Regions from separate parts of the Burkholderia sp. BCC1972 genome, predicted to be linked through region 1. Evidence: predicted binding sites of a transcription regulator. Region 1 holds the regulator's gene; each other region holds the start of a gene.
The links. The regulator LexA, encoded in region 1, represses DNA repair genes until DNA is damaged. The targets are predictions, from matches to a motif close to ACTGTATNNNNATACAGT.

Region 1 (3,272 bases):
CACGCGACGAGGAAGCCGAACACGGCGTTGATCAGCGCGCCGCCGAGCGCGGCCGAGAACGTCAGCCGGTACGACGCGAGCACGCGCGGCGACGTGACGGCGGTGACGAACTGATCCCACGACAGCGTCGCGGTCTTCAGGAACGTGGCGGCGAGCGGAATCAGCACCACGAGGCTCAAATAGGCCACCGTGATGCCGAGTGTCACGCCGAAGCCAGGCAGCGCGCTCGGCTTGCGAAAGGTGTACGTCGTCATCGGATGCTCTTGCTGGGTCGATGCTGCTCACGGGTCCGACGCAAACGCCGGCGCAGTGCATCGCGCCGGCGAACCGTCGGGGATGCGGCGCGCTGCGTGGCGCGCCGCTGTCGTTATGGCGTTACTGCGGCTTGTAGATCGAGTCGAACACGCCGCCGTCCGCGAAATGCGTCTTCTGTGCGTTCGTCCAGCCGCCGAACGTGTCGTCGACCGTGTACAGCTTCAGCTTCGGGAACTGCTTCGTCAGTTCCGCCGGCACGTTCTTCGAGCGCGGCCGGTAGTAGTTGCGCGCCGCGATCTCCTGGCCCTGCGGGCTGTACAGGAAGTTCAGGTACGCTTCGGCCAGCTTGCGCGTGCCCTTCTTGTCGACCACCTTGTCGACCACCGCGACGGGCGGCTCGGCCAGGATGCTTACCGACGGCACGACGATCTCGAACTTGTCGGTACCGAACTCCTTCACCGACAGGAATGCCTCGTTTTCCCATGCGATCAGCACGTCGCCGATCCCGCGCTGCACGAAACTCGTCGTCGCGCCTCGCGCGCCCGAATCGAGCACGCCTGCGTTCTTGTAGAGCTTCGTGACGAATTCCTTCGCCGTCTGCTCGTTGCCGCCCGGCTTGTGCACTGCGTACGCCCATGCGGCCAGGTAGTTCCAGCGCGCGCCGCCCGACGTCTTCGGGTTCGGCGTGACGATCGAGATGCCCGGCTTGGTCAGGTCGTCCCAGTCCTTGATCCCCTTCGGATTGCCCTTGCGCACCAGGAACACGATCGTCGACGTGTACGGCGACGCGTTGTCGGGCAGACGCTTCTGCCAGTCCTTGTTCACGAGCCCCTTGTTCGCGATCGCATCGATGTCGTACGCGAGCGCCAGCGTGACGACGTCGGCCTGCAGGCCGTCGAGCACCGAGCGTGCCTGGGCGCCCGAGCCGCCGTGCGACTGCTTGAAGTTGACGGTCTCGCCCGTCTTCGCCTTCCACTCCTTGCCGAACGCCTGGTTGAAGTCCTGATACAGCTCGCGCGTCGGGTCGTACGACACGTTCAGGAACGTCGTATCGGCCTGGGCATGCGTCGCGACGCCCAGCGCCGCCGCCGCGCCCAGCGCGAGTGTTGCGATCAGGCGGCCCACTCCGCCCACCAGCCCCGTATTGCGCTTCGCCATCCTTGGTTCTCCAGTGTTGTCGGTATTGCGATGTCGGGCCAGTCTAACGAACGGGTTACATGATTAAAAATAATCGTTCCTTATTTTTTAATACTCAAAAGTGCTAACGCAGACGGGATGGATGGTTGCGGCAGATAAACCGCCGTCCGGACGTCGCGAAATCACGTCGGAACCGGCGCGATCGCGTCGAACCTCAAGTAACGCTTGAAATTCGCGAAGTACTGTATAAAAATACAGCTCACTGTCTATCCATACAGTTCAGCCATGACCAAACTCACCGCCCGTCAGCAGCAAGTGTTCGACTTGATCCGTCGCGCGATCGAGCGCTCCGGATTCCCGCCCACCCGCGCCGAGATCGCGGCCGAACTGGGCTTCAGCTCGCCGAATGCGGCCGAGGAGCACCTGCGTGCGCTGGCACGCAAGGGCGTGATCGAACTGGCTGCCGGCGCGTCGCGCGGCATCCGCCTGCTCGGCATCGAAGACGCCCCGCACCAGTTCACGCTGCCGCATGCCGGCCTGATGCAGCTGTCGCTGCCGCTCGTCGGCCGCGTCGCGGCCGGTAGCCCGATCCTTGCGCAGGAGCACATCTCGCAGCACTACGCGTGCGATCCCGCGCTGTTCACGAGCAAGCCCGACTACCTGCTGAAGGTGCGCGGCCTGTCGATGCGCGACGCCGGCATTCTCGACGGCGACCTCCTCGCCGTGCAGAAACGCACGGAAGCGAAGGACGGCCAGATCATCGTCGCGCGTCTGGGCGACGACGTCACGGTCAAGCGCCTGATGCGCCGGCCTGGCGGTCTCGAGCTGATCGCGGAGAACCCGGATTACGAAAACATCTTCGTCAAGGCCGGCAGCGCGGAATTCGCGCTGGAAGGCATCGCCGTCGGGCTGATCCGCTCGGGCGAACTCTGACATTCCGTCTCGCTAGGAGAACATCATGGAACGCCTTGCCCGCCTGCTGCCTTTCCGTCAATTCGGTCGCCTGCGCCATCTGCGCGGCCGTACGCCCTGCGCACCGCTGTCCGCGGCCGCGCCCGTGCAAGAAGAAGTCGCAGTCGAACGGCAGGCGTCCCTGCTGCCGTCGGCGCTTCCCGCGTTCGCGCGGGTATCGCTGAACGCCGGCCTGAATCATGCGGAACCCGCCCGCCGCGCGCCGGTACGCGTCTATCACGGCCGTTCGCGCCTGATCATGGTCGGCACGATCGATGCCGTATGCCGGATGATCGACCGCTGCATCGCCGAGGAACGATCGGCTACGCCTGGCGGTCTCTGATTGCGGAACATCCCCGCACCGGAGGCAACGTGACTGGATCTTCGGGCCGCGCATGGCGGCTCAAGCCCCTGCTGATCGTCGTGCTGGCCATCGCCGTCGTGTCGACGATCGGCTATGCGTACGCGTCACCGTACGTCGCGCTCGGTCGCCTGAAATCGGCGATCGACGCGCGCGATGCGCAGGCCATCAGCGAATATGTCGATTTCCCGTCGCTGCGCATCAGCCTGAAGCAGCAGGTCACGGAAGAGTTGATGCGCCGGATCGACGCGGTGAAGAAGAACAATCCGTTCGCGGTGATCGGCGCGCTGATCGGGTCCGCACTGGTCGGGCCGCTGGTCGATGCGTACGCGACACCGGACGGCGTGGCCGCGCTGATGAGCGGAATGCCGCCGCGCGGCAATCCCGGCGAGCGCCCGCCCGAATGGTCGAATCAGCCGCAAGGCAATGCACCGGCCGACACACCAGCGGCACCGCCGGCGAGCCCGGCACCGGCAAGCGCTGCCGCTCCGGGCAACAACGCGGCAACTGCGTCATCCCCGGCACCCACCCCTGCCGCACCGGCCAGCGCGAACGATGCAACGCATTC
Region 2 (3,272 bases), on a different contig from region 1:
TCGTGGTCGCGAAGCTCGGCCTCGACTGGTTCTTCTCGTCGCAGCTCGGCCTCGCGATGCGCGCGACCGGCGCGAACCCGCGGATGGCGCGCGCGCAAGGCATCGCGACCGGCCGCGCGACGCTCGCCGGGATGGCGCTGTCGAACGCGCTCGTCGCGCTCGCCGGCGCACTGTTCGCGCAGACGCAGGGCGGCTCGGACATCTCGATGGGGATCGGCACGATCGTGATCGGGCTGGCCGCCGTGATCATCGGCGAGACGCTGCTGCCCGCGCGCCGGCTCGTGCTGACGACGCTCGCCGTCGTGCTCGGCGCGATCGTCTACCGCTTCTTCATCGCGCTCGCGCTGAACAGCGAATTCATCGGCCTGAAGGCACAGGACCTGAACCTCGTGACGGCCGCGCTCGTCACGATCGCGCTGGTGCTGCCGGCGACGCGCAAGAAGCTGTTCGCGCGCAAGAACGGAGGGGCATGACATGCTGTCCGCACAAGATCTCAAACTCACGTTCAATCCCGGCACGCCGATCGAGACACGCGCGCTGCGCGGGCTGTCGCTCGAGATTCCCGACGGCCAGTTCGTCGCGGTGATCGGCTCGAACGGCGCCGGCAAGTCGACCTTCCTCAATGCGGTCAGCGGCGACCAGCCGGTCGACGCGGGGCGCATCGCGATCGACGGCACGGATGTGACGCGCAAGGCCGCGTGGGATCGCGCGCACCTCGTCGCGCGCGTGTTCCAGGATCCGATGGCCGGCACCTGCGAGGCGCTGACGATCGAGGAGAACATGGCGCTCGCGATGGCGCGCGGCGTGCGGCGCGGTTTCCGCGCAGCGCTCGACCGGCCGTCGCGCGAGCTGTTCCGCGACAAGCTGCGGCTCCTGAACCTCGGCCTCGAGAACCGGCTGACCGACCGGATCGGGCTGCTGTCCGGCGGCCAGCGGCAGGCCGTGAGCCTGCTGATGGCGTCGCTGCGGCCGTCGCGGATCCTGCTGCTCGACGAGCACACGGCCGCGCTCGACCCGAAGACGGCCGCGTTCGTGCTGGAGCTGACCGCACGCATCGTCGCCGAGAGCAAGCTGACGACGATGATGGTCACGCACAGCATGCGGCAGGCGCTCGACTACGGCGACCGCACGGTGATGCTGCACCAGGGGCAGGTCGTGCTCGACGTGTCGGGCGACGCGCGCAAGGGGCTCGACGTGCCGGACCTGCTGCAGATGTTCGAGAAGGTGCGTCACGAGCAGCTCGACGACGACGCGCTGCTGCTCGGCTGACGGGCGGCCGGCGCGGTGCGAGGTGCTGCATCGTGCCGGTTTGCCTTCGGGTGGGCGTGCGGGTTCTGCCGGGCGATACGATCCGGCCGCACCCGCTCCGATGCGGCGTAACATGATGGCCGCACCGGCTTTTGCGCCGCTTTTCCTCTGACGAAAATCGGTTTCGCACCGGTGCTGTGCGACGCGGGCGCATTGCCATATACTGTATATCCATACAGTTGTGGGTGGCGTCATGCTCGCATCCTCCATTTCTCCCGAATCCCTTCATCCATCGCTCTGGCGCGGCTCGCAGCTCGCGCGCGGCGGCCCGCGCACGATCGAGACCGGCTTCGCGCCGCTGTCGGCCGAGCTGCCGGGCGGCGGCTGGCCGGTCGGCGGGCTCGTCGAATTGCTGGCCGCGCAGCCGGGCTGCGGCGAGATGCGGCTGCTCGCGCCCGCGCTTGCCCGCACCGTCAGCGCCCGGCGTCCGCTCGCGCTCGTCGCGCCGCCGCAATCGCCGCATGCAACCGCGCTCGCCAGCCTCGGCGTGCCGGCCGACGCGCTGCTGTGGCTGCGCGCCGGCAGCCGTGCGGACGCGCTGTGGGCCGCCGAGCAGGCACTCAGGACCGGCTGTTGCGGCGCGCTGCTGCTCTGGCAGGACGCGCGACCCGATGCGCTGCGGCGCCTGCATCTCGCGGCCGCGCGCACGGGCGACACGCTGTTCGTGATGCTGCGCCCGCTGTCGGCCGCGCGGCAGCCGTCGCCGGCCGTGCTGCGCGTCGCGCTGTATCCCGTGCCGGGCGGCGTGTCGCTCGACATCGTCAAGCGTCGCGGGCCCGCGCGCAGCGAGCCGCTCGTGCTCGACCTGCCGTCGCCTATCGTGGAGAGCCGCTATGCGCGTCTTGCTCGGCATCCATCTGCCGCGCCTGCCGCTCGACGTGTGCGCCCCGCCGCCGTCTGACGCAGCGGCCGGCGGCGCGGGCCGTGCGGTGCTCGAGCAGGGTGTCGTGCTGATCGCCGATGCGGCCGCGCGGCGGCAGGGCGTGCGCGCGGGCATGAAGCGCGGCGGCGTGCTCACGCTTGCGCCCGAGACGCAGCTCGTCGAACGCGATCCCGCACGCGAGGCCGACGCGTTGCGCGCGGTCGCGCTCGCGTTGCTGCGTTTCTCGCCGTGCGTCGCGCTCGACGACGAAGCCACGCTGCTCGTCGACGTCGGCCCGAGCCTGCGCCTGTTCGGCGGCCTGCCGTCGCTGTGCCGCCAGGTGCGCGCGACGCTCGCGGCGCTCGGCTATGCGGCGCGCCTGTCCGCCGCGCCGACCGGGCAAGGTGCGTGGCTGCTCGCGCGCACGTCGGCGCGCTCGCGCATCCGGCGCCGCGTCGCCGGCCGGGCCTCGCTCGTCCGTTCGCTCGACCGGCTGCCCTGCGTGCTGCTGCCCGATGCGCGTCCGTATGCGGGCTGGTTCGACGGCCTCGGCTGCCGCACGCTCGCCGATCTGCGCGGCCTGCCGCGCGCGGGGTTACAGCGCCGTTGCGGCCCCGCGCTGCTGGCCGCGCTCGATCGCGCGTACGGCGACGCGGTCGAGCCGCTGGCATGGATGGCGGTGCCGCCCGTGTTCGACGTGCGGCTCGAATTGCCGGAGCGCGTCGAATACGCGGAAGCCGTGCTGTTCGCCGCGCGCCGGCTCGTCGTGCAGCTGTGCGGCTGGCTGGCCGCGCGGCAGCTGTCGCTGGCCGCGATGACGTTCGATCTCGAACACGAGCGCGGCCGCCAGGCCGTGCCGCCGACGCCGCTCGAGCTGGCATTCGCCGCGCCGGTGCGCGACGAGGTGCACTTCATGCGGCTGCTCGGCGAGCGGCTCGCGCGCGTCGAATTGCCGGCCGCCGTGATCGCGGTGCGTCTGAAGGCCACGCGCGTCGAATCGGTCGCACCGCCGGCCGACGATCTTTTCCCCGAGCCGGGCGGCACGCGCGAGACGCGTGCGCGGCTGTTCGAGTTGCTGGTCGCGCGGCTGGGTGCGGAGAAC
Region 3 (3,272 bases), on a different contig from region 1:
CATCGCGGTGGTCGGCGCGGGACCGGCCGGGCTTTCGTGCTCGACCGTGCTCGCGCAGCGCGGCCATCACGTCGACCTGTTCGACGGCGCAGCCGAGATCGGCGGCCAGTTCAACATGGCGAAGCAGGTGCCGGGCAAGGAAGAGTTTCATGAAGCGCTGAGCTACTTCGGCCGCCAGGTCGAGCTGACCGGCGTGAAGCTGCACCTGAACCGCCGCGTCGACGCGAGCGACCTGATCGCGGGCGGCTACGACGAGATCGTGCTCGCAACCGGCGTCGCACCGCGCGACCCGAAGATTCCGGGGCAGGACGGGCCGAACGTGCTCAGCTATATCGACGTGCTCGCGGGCAAGCAGCCGGTCGGCCGGCGCGTCGCGGTGGTCGGCGCGGGCGGGATCGGCTTCGATGTCGCCGAATATCTGGTGCAGGACGGCGAGTCGCCGGCACTCGACCTGGACGAATGGAAAGCCGAGTGGGGCGTGACCGACCCGGCCGCGACGCGCGGCGGCGTGACGCGTGCGCAGGTGTCGGCACCGGCGCGCGAAGTGACGCTGCTGCAGCGCAAGCCAGCGCCGCTCGGCAAGGGGCTCGGCAAGACGACCGGCTGGATTCACCGCGCGACGCTGAAGATGAAGCAGGTGAAGATGATCGGCGGCGTGAACTACGAGCGAATCGATGCGCGCGGGCTGCATGTGTCGTACGGCGAACAGCGCACCGATCACGAGGTGATCGAAGCCGATACGATCGTGCTCTGCACGGGGCAGGAGCCGCAGCGCGCGTTGCTTGCGCCGCTGCAGGCGGCCGGGCGCTCGGTGCACCTGATCGGCGGCGCGGAACTGGCGGCCGAACTCGATGCGAAGCGCGCGATCGATCAGGGCGCGCGGCTGGCGGCGCGGCTGTAACGGGCGGTCATTGCGAGGGTCGCTCGGACGGTAGTCGCGTGGTGATGACCGGCTTGAGCGACGGTTCGCGGCTCGCCGCCGGATGCGCCGATTCACGCGTGCCGGACTGCAGCGGTTCGCAGCGCCACCGCGCAACGTGGCGGCGCGAACCTCGCACATCGCGACCGCGTTCGACCGGCGCGGCTCAGGCCGCTTCGGCCCGCTCTTCCTCTTCCGCCTCGAGCATCGCCTTGACGATCAGGTAGACGGCCGGCAGGTCGTCGTCGTCGCGGCGCCAGTCGACCGGTTCCTCGACGTCCGCGGCGACCAGCCTGCTGTCGCGCAGCCGGATGAACGCGTCGACGACGGTCGGATCGTTGCGGTTCAGGAAACCGGCGTTCGAGAACGCCAGCTCTTCGACGTTCAGCAACGCCTGCCAGCTCATCGTGCGGACGGCCGCCGGATGGGTGCGGCGGCGCAGGCCCAGCGCCCGCTGCGCGGGGCCGCCGACGACACGCTGCAGATCGACGACCGCCCGCTGCGCGGCGCGCTCGAAGTGGACGGGATTGAAGCCGGGTTGCTCGGGATCGAATGCGGATGACTGGAACATGGTCGCCTCACTAAAGACCGTCTCGGGATGACGGAATTCGGGTCAAATGACGCAGAAACACTGTAAATATATACAGTGATTGGCGGACTTTCAAGCCCCCGATGACAGTAAATGTCAGCCGCGTCGCGACCGGCGTGTCAGACCGCCGCCGCGATCGTCTCCCGCAGCCACCGATGCGCCGGATCGCGATGCACGCGCTCGTGCCACAGCATGGACATTTCATAGCCGGGCACCTCGACCGGTGCGTCCACCACGCGCAGCGCGGGCACGTCGCGCACCAGCCGCTCGGGCAGCATCGCGACGAGATCGGTGCTCGCGACGGCCGACATCACGAACAGGAAGTGCGGTACCGACAGCACGACACGCCGCGCGGCACCGACCTTCGCGAGCACTTCGTCCGTCACGCCGAAGAAGCCGCCGCCGTCGGGCGACACGATCACGTGCTCGAGCGTGCCGAATTGCGCGAGCGTGGGGCGCCGCTTCAGCTTCGGGTGACCGGCGCGGCCGATCAGCACGTAGCGCTCGATGAACAGCGGCAGGCGCCGCATGCCCGGTGGCGACCCTTCGGTCGTATGAAAGGCCAGGTCGATGCCATTTCGTTCGGCATCCTGCTCGATGCGCGGCGGCACGAGTTCGACGACGGCCAGCCGCGTGCCAGGCGCGGTCGAACGCAGCGTGCGCAGCGCGGGCAGCACGATCGTCGATTCGCCGTAGTCGGTCGCGGCCACGCGCCACGTGTTCGTCGCGGTGGCGGGATCGAACTGCGTGGCCGGAACCACCGCGCGCTCGACGGCTTCGAGCGCATCGCGCAACGGCTCGCGCAGCGCTTCCGCGCGCGCGGTCGGCCGCATTCCGCGCGGCCCGGGCAGCAGCAGCGGATCGCCGAACACGTCACGCAGTTTCTGCAGCTGCACGCTGACCGACGGCTGCGACATGTTCAGCTTCTCGGCCGCGCGCGTGACGTTGTGCTCGGCGAGCAGCACGTCCAGCGTGACGAGCAGGTTCAGATCGAGCCTTCTGAGATTATTCATGGCTATACCTGGAATATCAGGAATTCATTTCAAATATACCTTCGGAGGCCGCATCCTGCAGTCATTCAATCCACGGAGTGACGAAGATGAATGTGCTGATCGTGTATGCCCATCCCGAACCGCGTTCGCTGAACGGCGCGCTGCGCGATTTCGCCATCGCGCATCTCGAAGCGGCCGGCCACACGGTGCAGGTGAGCGACCTGTATGCGATGAACTGGAAGGCGGTGCTCGATGAGAACGACGTGACCGATCGCGCGCCCGACGCGCGGTTCGATCCGTCGCTCGATTCGAAGCGCGCGTTCGCGGCGGGTACGCAAAGCGAAGACATCGCGCGCGAGCAGGACAAGCTGAAGTGGGCCGACGCGGTGATCCTGCAGTTCCCGCTGTGGTGGTTCTCGATGCCCGCGATCATGAAGGGCTGGTTCGAGCGCGTATATGCGTACGGCTTTGCGTACGGCGTCGGCGAGCATTCCGATACGCACTGGGGCGACCGCTACGGCGAAGGGATGCTGGCCGGCAAGCGGGCGATGATCGTCGTCACGACGGGCGGGTGGGAGCCGCACTACAGCCTGCGCGGCATCAACGGGCCGATCGACGACTTGCTGTTCCCGATCCAGCACGGCGTGCTGTATTACCCGGGGTTCGACGTGCTGCCGCCGTTCGTGATCTACCGGACGGGCAAGATGAACGGCGCGCGCTTCGACGAAACACGCGCGGCGCTCGGCCGGCGGCTCGACGATCTGTGGACCAC

Region 2: the regulator LexA is predicted to act here: its motif matches at 1,471-1,488, upstream of imuA (translesion DNA synthesis-associated protein ImuA).
Region 3: the regulator LexA is predicted to act here: its motif matches at 1,550-1,567, upstream of U5798_RS07505 (DUF2471 family protein).

What each region holds. Positions count from the first base shown of each region.
Region 1 covers NZ_CAJPGH010000015.1:152,715-155,986, forward strand. Annotated here, with positions in the region: gene cysT (sulfate ABC transporter permease subunit CysT) at 1-254, opposite strand, end outside; gene U5798_RS21785 (sulfate ABC transporter substrate-binding protein) at 376-1,413, opposite strand; gene lexA (transcriptional repressor LexA) at 1,678-2,325, shown strand; gene U5798_RS21795 (hypothetical protein) at 2,351-2,686, shown strand; gene U5798_RS21800 (DUF2939 domain-containing protein) at 2,716-3,272, shown strand, end outside.
Region 2 covers NZ_CAJPGH010000010.1:72,700-75,971, reverse strand. Annotated here, with positions in the region: gene U5798_RS16385 (ABC transporter permease) at 1-473, shown strand, start outside; gene U5798_RS16380 (ABC transporter ATP-binding protein) at 475-1,269, shown strand; gene imuA (translesion DNA synthesis-associated protein ImuA) at 1,502-2,209, shown strand; gene U5798_RS16370 (DNA polymerase Y family protein) at 2,142-3,272, shown strand, end outside.
Region 3 covers NZ_CAJPGH010000003.1:405,612-408,883, reverse strand. Annotated here, with positions in the region: gene U5798_RS07510 (NADPH-dependent 2,4-dienoyl-CoA reductase) at 1-901, shown strand, start outside; gene U5798_RS07505 (DUF2471 family protein) at 1,086-1,490, opposite strand; gene U5798_RS07500 (LysR family transcriptional regulator) at 1,628-2,521, opposite strand; gene U5798_RS07495 (NAD(P)H-dependent oxidoreductase) at 2,608-3,272, shown strand, end outside.